DNA from 4 places in the Sporosarcina sp. P18a genome. Region 1 is predicted to be linked to each of the others. Evidence: riboswitches for the same ligand, from Rfam matches in the RefSeq annotation. Region 1 holds a riboswitch; each other region holds the start of a gene.
The links. Region 1 has a riboswitch for thiamine pyrophosphate ahead of CSV75_RS08390 (ABC transporter ATP-binding protein). Riboswitches for the same ligand answer to the same signal wherever they lie in the genome.

Region 1 (2,204 bases):
CAGTATGAGTCAAGGTGTTATTCCAGAAGATATAAAAATCGAGCAAGAATTTATTGCTGAAGCAGACGTAATTACATTTATTTATCCCATTTGGTGGACGGGTCTCCCAGCCATTCTTAAAGGGTATGTAGATCGAGTATTTGCATATGGATTCGCTTATTCCTCTGGGGAAGAAGGGACAATTAAGCTATTGAAAGGTAAAAAAGGATTTATTATCAATACGCATGCTCATCCCAATGAAGTGTATGATGAGATCGGTATGACCACTGCTTTGAAACTCACTTCTGACATTGGAATATGGGATTTCACTGGAATTGAACCTGTGGATCATTTACTATTTGGAAGTGTGGGACGGCTTGATGAAGAAGCATATACAGGGATGTTAAAGCAAGTGGATGATACCATTCAAGCCCATTTCCCGTTAACAGAGAAAATAGATTGTATGTAACAAGTATTCTAAAAGCGGAAGTACTAGAAGAAGTATTGACTAATCAAGAACAATAGCCACGCTCTATTTTCTTAGAAACGTGGCTTTTTATTACTTTATCTACTTAATCGTAGCTACCACTAGTTTAAGTCCCTCTCCCAATCACTTCTCCACTAATTTTACCGAACTCATAATTGAAAAATTTCATACTCTAACTCTGTCTATCTCTTTTTTAGTCATGTGGATTTACCCCAGTACTATCTTGACTATCTTTTCAGACTATGTAACGATAAGAGTTGGATAAACACTAGGGGTGCTTTTGCTGAGAAAGGCGTTCGCCTTAACCCTTGAACCTGCACTAGATAATGCTAGCGGAGGGAAGTGGACATATGACGGATTTTGGCCGTACTATGCAACCGCTTCGCACAGAGAAGTGGTTTTTTTGTGTGAATTATTTGAAGAAATGAGAAGTGGTAAGAATATGACGAATAAAGTTTTAGAGTTTACGAATGTCTCTTTTCATTATCAAGCAACGAAAGCTTCGAAACCAACTGTTATTTTCGATCAAGTTGACTGGCACGTTAAAGAAGGCGAGTTCGTTAGCATCATTGGACCAAGCGGGTATGGTAAAAGCACGTTATTCCGACTCGTCACTGGCCTTGAGAATCCTGACAGTGGAGAGATTTCATTAAATGGAGAAGTGACAATGGAGCGGTTAGGCAAGGTCGGCTATATGCCGCAGCAAGACTTACTCATGCCGTGGCGAACGATTCTAGAAAATGTTCAATTACCAGTAGAGCTTCAAGGACGCAAACCTTCTTCCGATGAAATTATCCAACTACTAGCTGACTTCGGACTAGCAGGAGAAGAAAACGCCTACCCTGGAAACTTATCCGGCGGGATGCGACAACGTGTTTCCTTTTTGCGAACGATCCTGACTGGCTCAAATATTTTATTATTGGACGAGCCGTTTAGCGCACTGGATGCGATCACGCGGCTGACGATGCAAGAGTGGCTCATCGATCAATGGCAGAAACTCGATAAAACCATCGTCTTCATCACGCATGATATCGACGAAGCGTTATTTCTATCCGATCGCATCTTTGTACTCGCTGAAAAACCGGTGCAGACGATTCGCGAAGTCATCGTGCCTCTCAGCCGACCACGCACGACGCGGGACTTGGCACGACCGGAACTGATGGAACTGAAAGAGCAACTGATTAGCGAGCTTCGTTCGGAGGAACGGCTATGAAGAAAATGACTTCGTATAGTTGGTCGATATTTTTCGTCGCAATCGTACTTGGCGTATGGGAAATCGCAGCACGTCTTTACGACAAAAGCTTCCTCTTCCCGTCCCCTTCAGCGATTCTGATCAGATTATGGGAGCTGAAAACGGAGCTGTTTATCCACCACTTACCTCCGACTGCTTTAACTATTTTGATCGGCTTATCGATTTCGATCATCATCGGATCCACATTGGCGATTGCGATGTATAGCAAGAAGCCAATTGAGCAAGCGTTTTACCCTATTCTCATCGCTTCGCAAACGATTCCTGTCATTGCGCTCGCACCGATTTTTGTCTTGTGGTTCGGCTACAGCATTTGGAGTAAGGTCGCGGTCACTGTCCTGATCACATTTTTCCCGATAACCGTCAGCGTTTTCGACGGCTTACGCTCTTCGGATAAAAACTTGCATGAATTAATGCGGACAATGGGCGCATCTTCAAAAGATATCTTCTATAAACTAGACCTACCTTCCGCTTTGCCATCTTTCTTCT
Region 2 (2,204 bases), on a different contig from region 1:
TGATCATCATACCGCAGCTAAACAATTCAAATCGTTCGAAAAGAAAGAGCAAAGTGCAGGAAGAAAAGTGACAGGTAACTGGGTATGGCTCATTCCACCACTATCACCCGCCGCTACCCATGTCTATCACAAACGGTTTGCCAATGACATTATAACTCCCAATTTCTTTTATCAAAAAGATCCCGAATAAACCAACGCCCCTGCACCATGTTATATGGTCTAGGGGCATTGGCTTATTGAACAGGTATTTCTTGAAAGTTAATGCGAATAAATTGACCCGTTTCAGCTGAATATGTGACAGTCACTATCACACCGAATTCTCGTTCTTCCTCTTTTAACCAAAGCTGAAACTTTTCCACACTCGTCACGTTCTTTGAGTCGGTTGCGATATGCAAATAATCCTTGATTTCTGCACGAGGATATTTGAGCATCGTTTGCTTGATCGCAAGCCTCGACCACTTAGCGTATGCCGGTACTTCTACCTTACTAAGAGTGGCAACCGGCGCCTCGCTAGTGCCCGTCGCGCTTGTCATTATCATCCCAAGCGCAAAGATTATTTTCGCAAAGATAGCACGCACCTCCTTTTGGAATAGCATGCGCTGTTTATATCCATTCAATTCTAATTAATAACATTCAACTTAAATAGTCGCACGTTTTTTTTATATTAATTTGTAATCATCTGTCCTTCATGCATACCGGGCCACATTTGCTTCGTGTAGGCCATGTCCCAGAACATATACTCATATCGAGTCGTATTAAGGAAGATCTCCTCTAACCTCACTAATTCTGATTCAGGCTTGCCTCCTGCAGTTTCATCCATTAATTCTAAGCACCAAGTAGCCAACTCGCCAAAGTCTTCCGATGAATACATGCGAATCCAGTCACCATACAATGGATGTTCCAGCGCACCAGGCAATTCCGAAAGCTCTTTGCCAATCTCCCAGTAGCTCCACGCACACGGCAATAATGCAGCGACAACTTCCGCTAGAGAGCCGTTTTGACTTACATGTAGCATATAGTGCGTGTACGCTAGAACAATTGGAGACGGCTGAGCATTCTCGAGCTCTTCCTCGGTAATGCCAAAGCGTGCTGCATATTGACGGTGAAGTTCCATTTCAGTGTGTAGTGTACCGTTAAGCAATGCAGCAAATTTACCCATCGTCTCTACATCCGTAGCCTTCATCGTGCCCACAGCAAACACTTTCGCGTAGTCAATTAAATACAAATAGTCTTGCACCATATAAAAACGAAACTTCTCCTGATCCAACAGACCATTTCCAATCTCCTGTACAAACGGGTGACTATGATTCTGTCTCCAAATCGGTAATGTCTTCTCTAATAAACGTTCTGTAAACTTCATGTATACTCTCCCCTTTTTCGTAATAAATGAAAAAGCCACTTCTTGACTAGAAGTGGCGGAGAGACATCACAGAGCACAGAAATAAGCTAAGTAACATCTGCACCACTTCCTTACGCCGGTATGAACCGGATCAAGTTAAAGGGTTAAAGCATATGCTTCTCTCAGCTCCACAGAGCACCCCTAGCGGTAACAACTATTTCATTTGTATATTCTATTGTAGACTTACTTTATCAGAAAGGTCAAACGAATTGAGATTACACGTAGCCTACATACAACACAGCAATTGGCAGCAGACCTTAAATTGGTCTTACTCAATCGAATACGTTTATTCCACAAACTTCACGCAGTGTCAGTTTGTTATTCTAGATGTTCTTTTAGCTTTTTCTCAACATCTTCTTCTATTTTTTTTACGCGCTCTTCTTCTAGTTTACGTCGTGGTTTAGGATGATACCATTCAATTTTCCCATTAATGAATGTACCTTTAAATTCTTCGCCTTGAATCTTCAATTTAAATGACTGAAGTGGTCGAGTTTGACTTCCGCTATTCGATTGTTCGATCTCAATATTATCCGCTTCATTTCGAATCCCTTGCTCGGATAAAAGTTCCAAAACTTTATCCTCTATAGCAATTACTTCCTCTTCGCCAACATCATGTTTGGGATGTGGATTAAGCCATTGAATTTTACCGTCATGATAGTCACCTTTATAATTACGACCTTCTAAGATGAGCTTAAACTGAATTCGCTCGTACTGCCTGTCTTCAAAAACTTTTTCTGCTTCAAAGTCATCTACCACAGGGAACACCTCCAAAAATAGTATAAAGCCTCTTTTTATAAAATGGCTC
Region 3 (2,204 bases), on a different contig from region 1:
ATGAGTCAACAGCCCCACAATAATACGACGAATCAAAATATGTGTGTATCGCTCGTACCGCTGTTCAATCATTTGGAAACTGAACAGATGAAACACGTAGTAGGACTCGCGCGAAACACTTCGCATCCACGTGGAAAAATTATTTACAATGAAGGCGACTGCTCCGAAGGTTTATATATTTTGCATAAAGGACGAATCAAAGTATATCGCCTTTCAGAAAACGGCAAAGAGCAACTCGTACGAATTTTAGAACCGGGAGATTTCACAGGTGAGTTGTCATTATTCAATGCCAAACCTCATGACGCCTACGCAGAAACACTTGAACCCGTGGAATTATGTATTATTCAACGGGATCAAATGCAACAACTTCTACAAAAACATCCTGCGATCTCATTAAAGATGTTAGAGGAGTTCTCCTCTCGCCTCGCCCGAACAGAACAACGGGCAGCGCGGATCGGTATGGAAGCAGCAGAAACGCGCATCGCACTGTATCTAGCCGACTTATCAGAAGAACAACAACAATTGACAGTCGAATTACCGATGAGTCGCAAAGATCTCGCCTCCCACCTCGGGACGACACCTGAAACGATTAGTCGAAAACTTAGCGCATTCGAGGAGTCGGGCTGGATTCGCCAGTCCAGCATGAAAACGGTGGATATTCTCGATTTGGATGCTTTATTACTATTATGAAAGAAACTCTTTTCATTCCACTACGTACATGATACGCTAGTTCTGAAAACCAAATATTTTGACCATTAGGGGAATCCTTCACAAGGACTGAGAAAAGAGTGTGGCTCTGAAACCCTTATTACCTGAACAGATTAGTATCTGCGGAGGGAAGTGGCGAGTCGTTCCGTATATATTTCTGTCGACACATCCACCACTTTCCGATTCGGGAAGTGGTTTTTTCTATTGGAGGGGAATGAATGAAGTTACTTGGCGTGACCGATGACTGTCTTTCGGTTGATGAACTGACTCTACACTTGCAGCAGACAGCGCCGTTTCTAGATGCTATTATTTTGCGTGAAAAGTCCAAGACAGACGAACAACTGACAGACTTGATTACGCGTCTTGCGAATAGTGGATTCCCACTCGACAAGCTCATTGTACATGCCAGACCTAACATAGCGATCGAGCTGAACCTTACGAAAGTGCAGCTGACTGGCTATGGCATGTCTTTACGGGATGCACATCGGAAATTTCCCGAGCTACAATTTGGTTGCTCGATTCATTCAATGGAAGAAGCAAAGGAAGCTACGACGGAAGGCGCGGATTGGCTCTTGTACGGGCATGTTTTCGAGACGAAATCAAAGCCTGGCCTACCAGCGCGCGGCACGGAAGAATTGTTTTCTATTGCAACGTGTAGTTCGATTCCCGTGTATGCAATCGGCGGAATTCAGCCGCAACACTTGCCTGATTTACAACGAAACGGCGTAGCAGGCGTGGCTGTATTATCCCCTATGCGTTCACTAAAAGTCTTACAAAGTTATAGAATAGGAGGCGCATCTAATGAAGAAAATGATTGATTTGAACGGAAAAACCTATTCGGTCGTTCCGGAAGTAGGAACAATCCAACAGTTACTTGAGCATTTGGGACTGGGTAATCGGATTTTGATTGTGGAGAAAAATAAAGAGATTTTGCAAAAAGATCACTATGACGCACCGATTATGGATCGAGACCAAATTGAAATCATACATTTTGTAGGAGGCGGATGAAGATGTTAAAAATTGCAGATAAAGAATTCTCTTCACGGTTATTACTAGGCACAGGGAAATATCCTTCATTTGAAATACAAAAGCAGGCAGTTGCAGTATCAGAAGCAGAAATCCTCACGTTCGCAGTACGACGCATGGATATTTTCGAAGCGTCGCAGCCCAATTTTCTAGAGCAATTGGATTTAACTCGCTATACATTACTTCCAAATACTGCAGGTGCAAGTACAGCAGAAGAAGCCGTACATATCGCACGTCTTGCAAAGGCATCAGGACTTTGTGACATGGTGAAAGTGGAAATTATCGGATGCAGCCGTTCATTGCTTCCAGATCCTGTAGAGACATTACGCGCTACTGAAATGCTGCTAGAGGAAGGCTTTATTGTATTGCCTTATACGTCAGACGATGTAGTGCTCGCAAGAAGACTATGCGAATTAGGCGTTCATGCCATCATGCCGGGCGCTTCGCCAATCGGTTCAGGCAGAGGCATT
Region 4 (2,204 bases), on a different contig from region 1:
GTCATAGGCAGGAGCAATATCTGTCGTCAAAGGACCGAGTGTATAGAAAGGGGCTTCTTGACAAATCTCCATTTGCTTGTCCATGTTTTCCTTGATTAAATGCATAGGCACATGTCCAGGACCTTCTACCATGACTTGCACATCATGGGACCAAGCAATTTTCGTTAGTTCTCCAAGTGTTGCAAGTTCAGCGAATTGCGCCTCGTCATTGGCATCCGCGATAGATCCTGGACGTAATCCGTCTCCTAATGAAAAAGCAATATCGTATTGTTTCATGATTTCACATATATCTTCAAAGTGTGTGTAGAGGAAACTTTCTGTATGATGCAACATACACCACTGGGCCATAATAGAACCACCTCGTGAGACAATGCCAGTCACACGATTAATCGTCATGGGAATATAACGAAGTAGAACACCTGCATGGATTGTAAAGTAACTGACACCTTGCTCGGCCTGCTCAATCAAAGTGTCACGGAATACTTCCCATGAGAGATCCTCCACTTTGCCGTTTACTTTTTCCAACGCTTGATATAACGGAACCGTTCCCACTGGGACAGGCGAGTTGCGGATAATCCATTCGCGTGTTGTATGGATATTCTTTCCCGTTGATAAATCCATGATATTATCTGCACCCCAACGTGTAGCCCAGGTCATCTTTTCCACTTCTTCAGCAATGGATGAAGAGACAGCAGAATTACCAATATTCGCATTAATTTTCACATGGAATTTACTGCCGATAATCATCGGTTCCGCTTCAGGGTGGTTAATATTCGACGGGATAATGGCTCGGCCCCTTGCGACTTCATCCCGTACAAGTTCTGGCGTTATATTTTCACGAATAGCAATGAACTCCATCTCAGGTGTAATGATTCCTTTGCGTGCATAATGCATTTGTGTAACATTCATGCCACTTTTTGCTCGTAATGGTTTGCGTTTCAACAATGGAAATTCTGCATCATTTTGCATTTGTTCCATTGAACGATACCCGTTATCCCGCGGCTTTACTTGTCTGCCTTCATATTCTTCCACGTCATTTCGTTCTACTATCCAGTTCTTCTTGATGTTCGGCAGTCCTTTTTTAATATCAACTGTATAACCAGTTTCCGTATATTTACCGCTTGTATCGTAGACACGAAAAGGTTCATTCGGTATTTCGCCTTGATCAGTTACAGTGGGTGATAGCTCAATTTCGCGCATCGGTACAAGTATGTCTGGACGACTTCCTTGTACGTAAACCTTTCGACTTGCTGGAAAGCATTCATGGATATAGATTTCTTCTTTCTTCTCTTGCATTTTGTCATCGTCTCCTTTTGAGGTTTGACCATGACTCGATTCAAGTAAAGGGAATCGGCAACAAAAAAGACCAGTTCCGTAGATAGGACCTGGTCTTCAAAACGCAAAAATACGCGTCGCTGATAAAATGAAAACTTCCCTACGCTGGTACGAGCCAGATCAGGTCCAAAGAGTCCGGAATGCGTGTACTATCATTCCATCTCAGTCCAATAACGTTGGACACCCCTAGTTATAGTATTAAATTGTGTGAACAGGAATAGTCTACCATATAATTAGCTGTTTTTAAAGAGTTAGTATACTTTTGATTTCCATAACTCAAAAAAGTAGATTCTAATGAGAAATGAATATCTTTGTATGACTTGAAGGATGCATTAGCAGTGATGACGTGAGATAATCAAAAGTGATAAACAAAGAAGGAAAGATCGTTGTAGTGGAGCTGACGTCGTATAAAATATTAGCGATTGAGAACAATGAAACCTATGGGTATATAAAATCAAATTCCTATGGTGTTATGGGTCATTGTGAATGTAACAAGTCGCATCATATGTGCAGTAATTGGACAAAATATTTTATCGACTAGAAATTTCATTCCCTTGGAGGAGGTAATCAATAAATGTCCTATATTTTATTAATAATTGGATTTATATTATTAATAAAAGGAGCCGATTATTTCGTAGATGGCTCTTCAAATATTGCAAGGCTACTGCAAATTCCCCCTATTTTGATCGGGCTAACCATTGTAGCGCTCGGAACTAGCTCACCAGAAGCGACGGTCAGTATTATTGCAGCGATGGGTGGAAATGCAGACGTCGCAGTGGGGAACGTAGTGGGAAGTAATATTTTCAACATCACCATCGTGGTCGGAATAGCAGCATTCCTGTTTCCATTGAAAGTACAGAGCGAAACCA

Region 2: another riboswitch for thiamine pyrophosphate. It lies ahead of tenA (thiaminase II); the one in region 1 lies ahead of CSV75_RS08390 (ABC transporter ATP-binding protein).
Region 3: another riboswitch for thiamine pyrophosphate. It lies ahead of CSV75_RS12175 (thiamine phosphate synthase); the one in region 1 lies ahead of CSV75_RS08390 (ABC transporter ATP-binding protein).
Region 4: another riboswitch for thiamine pyrophosphate. It lies ahead of thiC (phosphomethylpyrimidine synthase ThiC); the one in region 1 lies ahead of CSV75_RS08390 (ABC transporter ATP-binding protein).

What each region holds. Positions count from the first base shown of each region.
Region 1 is NZ_PDYQ01000002.1:176,211-178,414, forward strand. Features, by position in the region: gene CSV75_RS08385 (NAD(P)H-dependent oxidoreductase) at 1-448, shown strand, start outside; TPP riboswitch at 727-824, shown strand; gene CSV75_RS08390 (ABC transporter ATP-binding protein) at 909-1,679, shown strand; gene CSV75_RS08395 (ABC transporter permease) at 1,685-2,204, shown strand, end outside.
Region 2 is NZ_PDYQ01000003.1:97,097-99,300, forward strand. Features, by position in the region: gene CSV75_RS10080 (nitric oxide synthase oxygenase) at 1-190, shown strand, start outside; gene CSV75_RS10085 (DUF3889 domain-containing protein) at 234-596, opposite strand; gene tenA (thiaminase II) at 665-1,360, opposite strand; TPP riboswitch at 1,451-1,552, opposite strand; gene CSV75_RS10095 (YheE family protein) at 1,718-2,155, opposite strand.
Region 3 is NZ_PDYQ01000004.1:117,563-119,766, reverse strand. Features, by position in the region: gene CSV75_RS12180 (Crp/Fnr family transcriptional regulator) at 1-690, shown strand; gene CSV75_RS12185 (heavy metal translocating P-type ATPase) at 1-23, shown strand, start outside; TPP riboswitch at 748-856, shown strand; gene CSV75_RS12175 (thiamine phosphate synthase) at 927-1,526, shown strand; gene thiS (sulfur carrier protein ThiS) at 1,519-1,716, shown strand; gene CSV75_RS12165 (thiazole synthase) at 1,713-2,204, shown strand, end outside.
Region 4 is NZ_PDYQ01000001.1:600,508-602,711, forward strand. Features, by position in the region: gene thiC (phosphomethylpyrimidine synthase ThiC) at 1-1,296, opposite strand, end outside; TPP riboswitch at 1,416-1,533, opposite strand; gene CSV75_RS03030 (calcium/sodium antiporter) at 1,910-2,204, shown strand, end outside.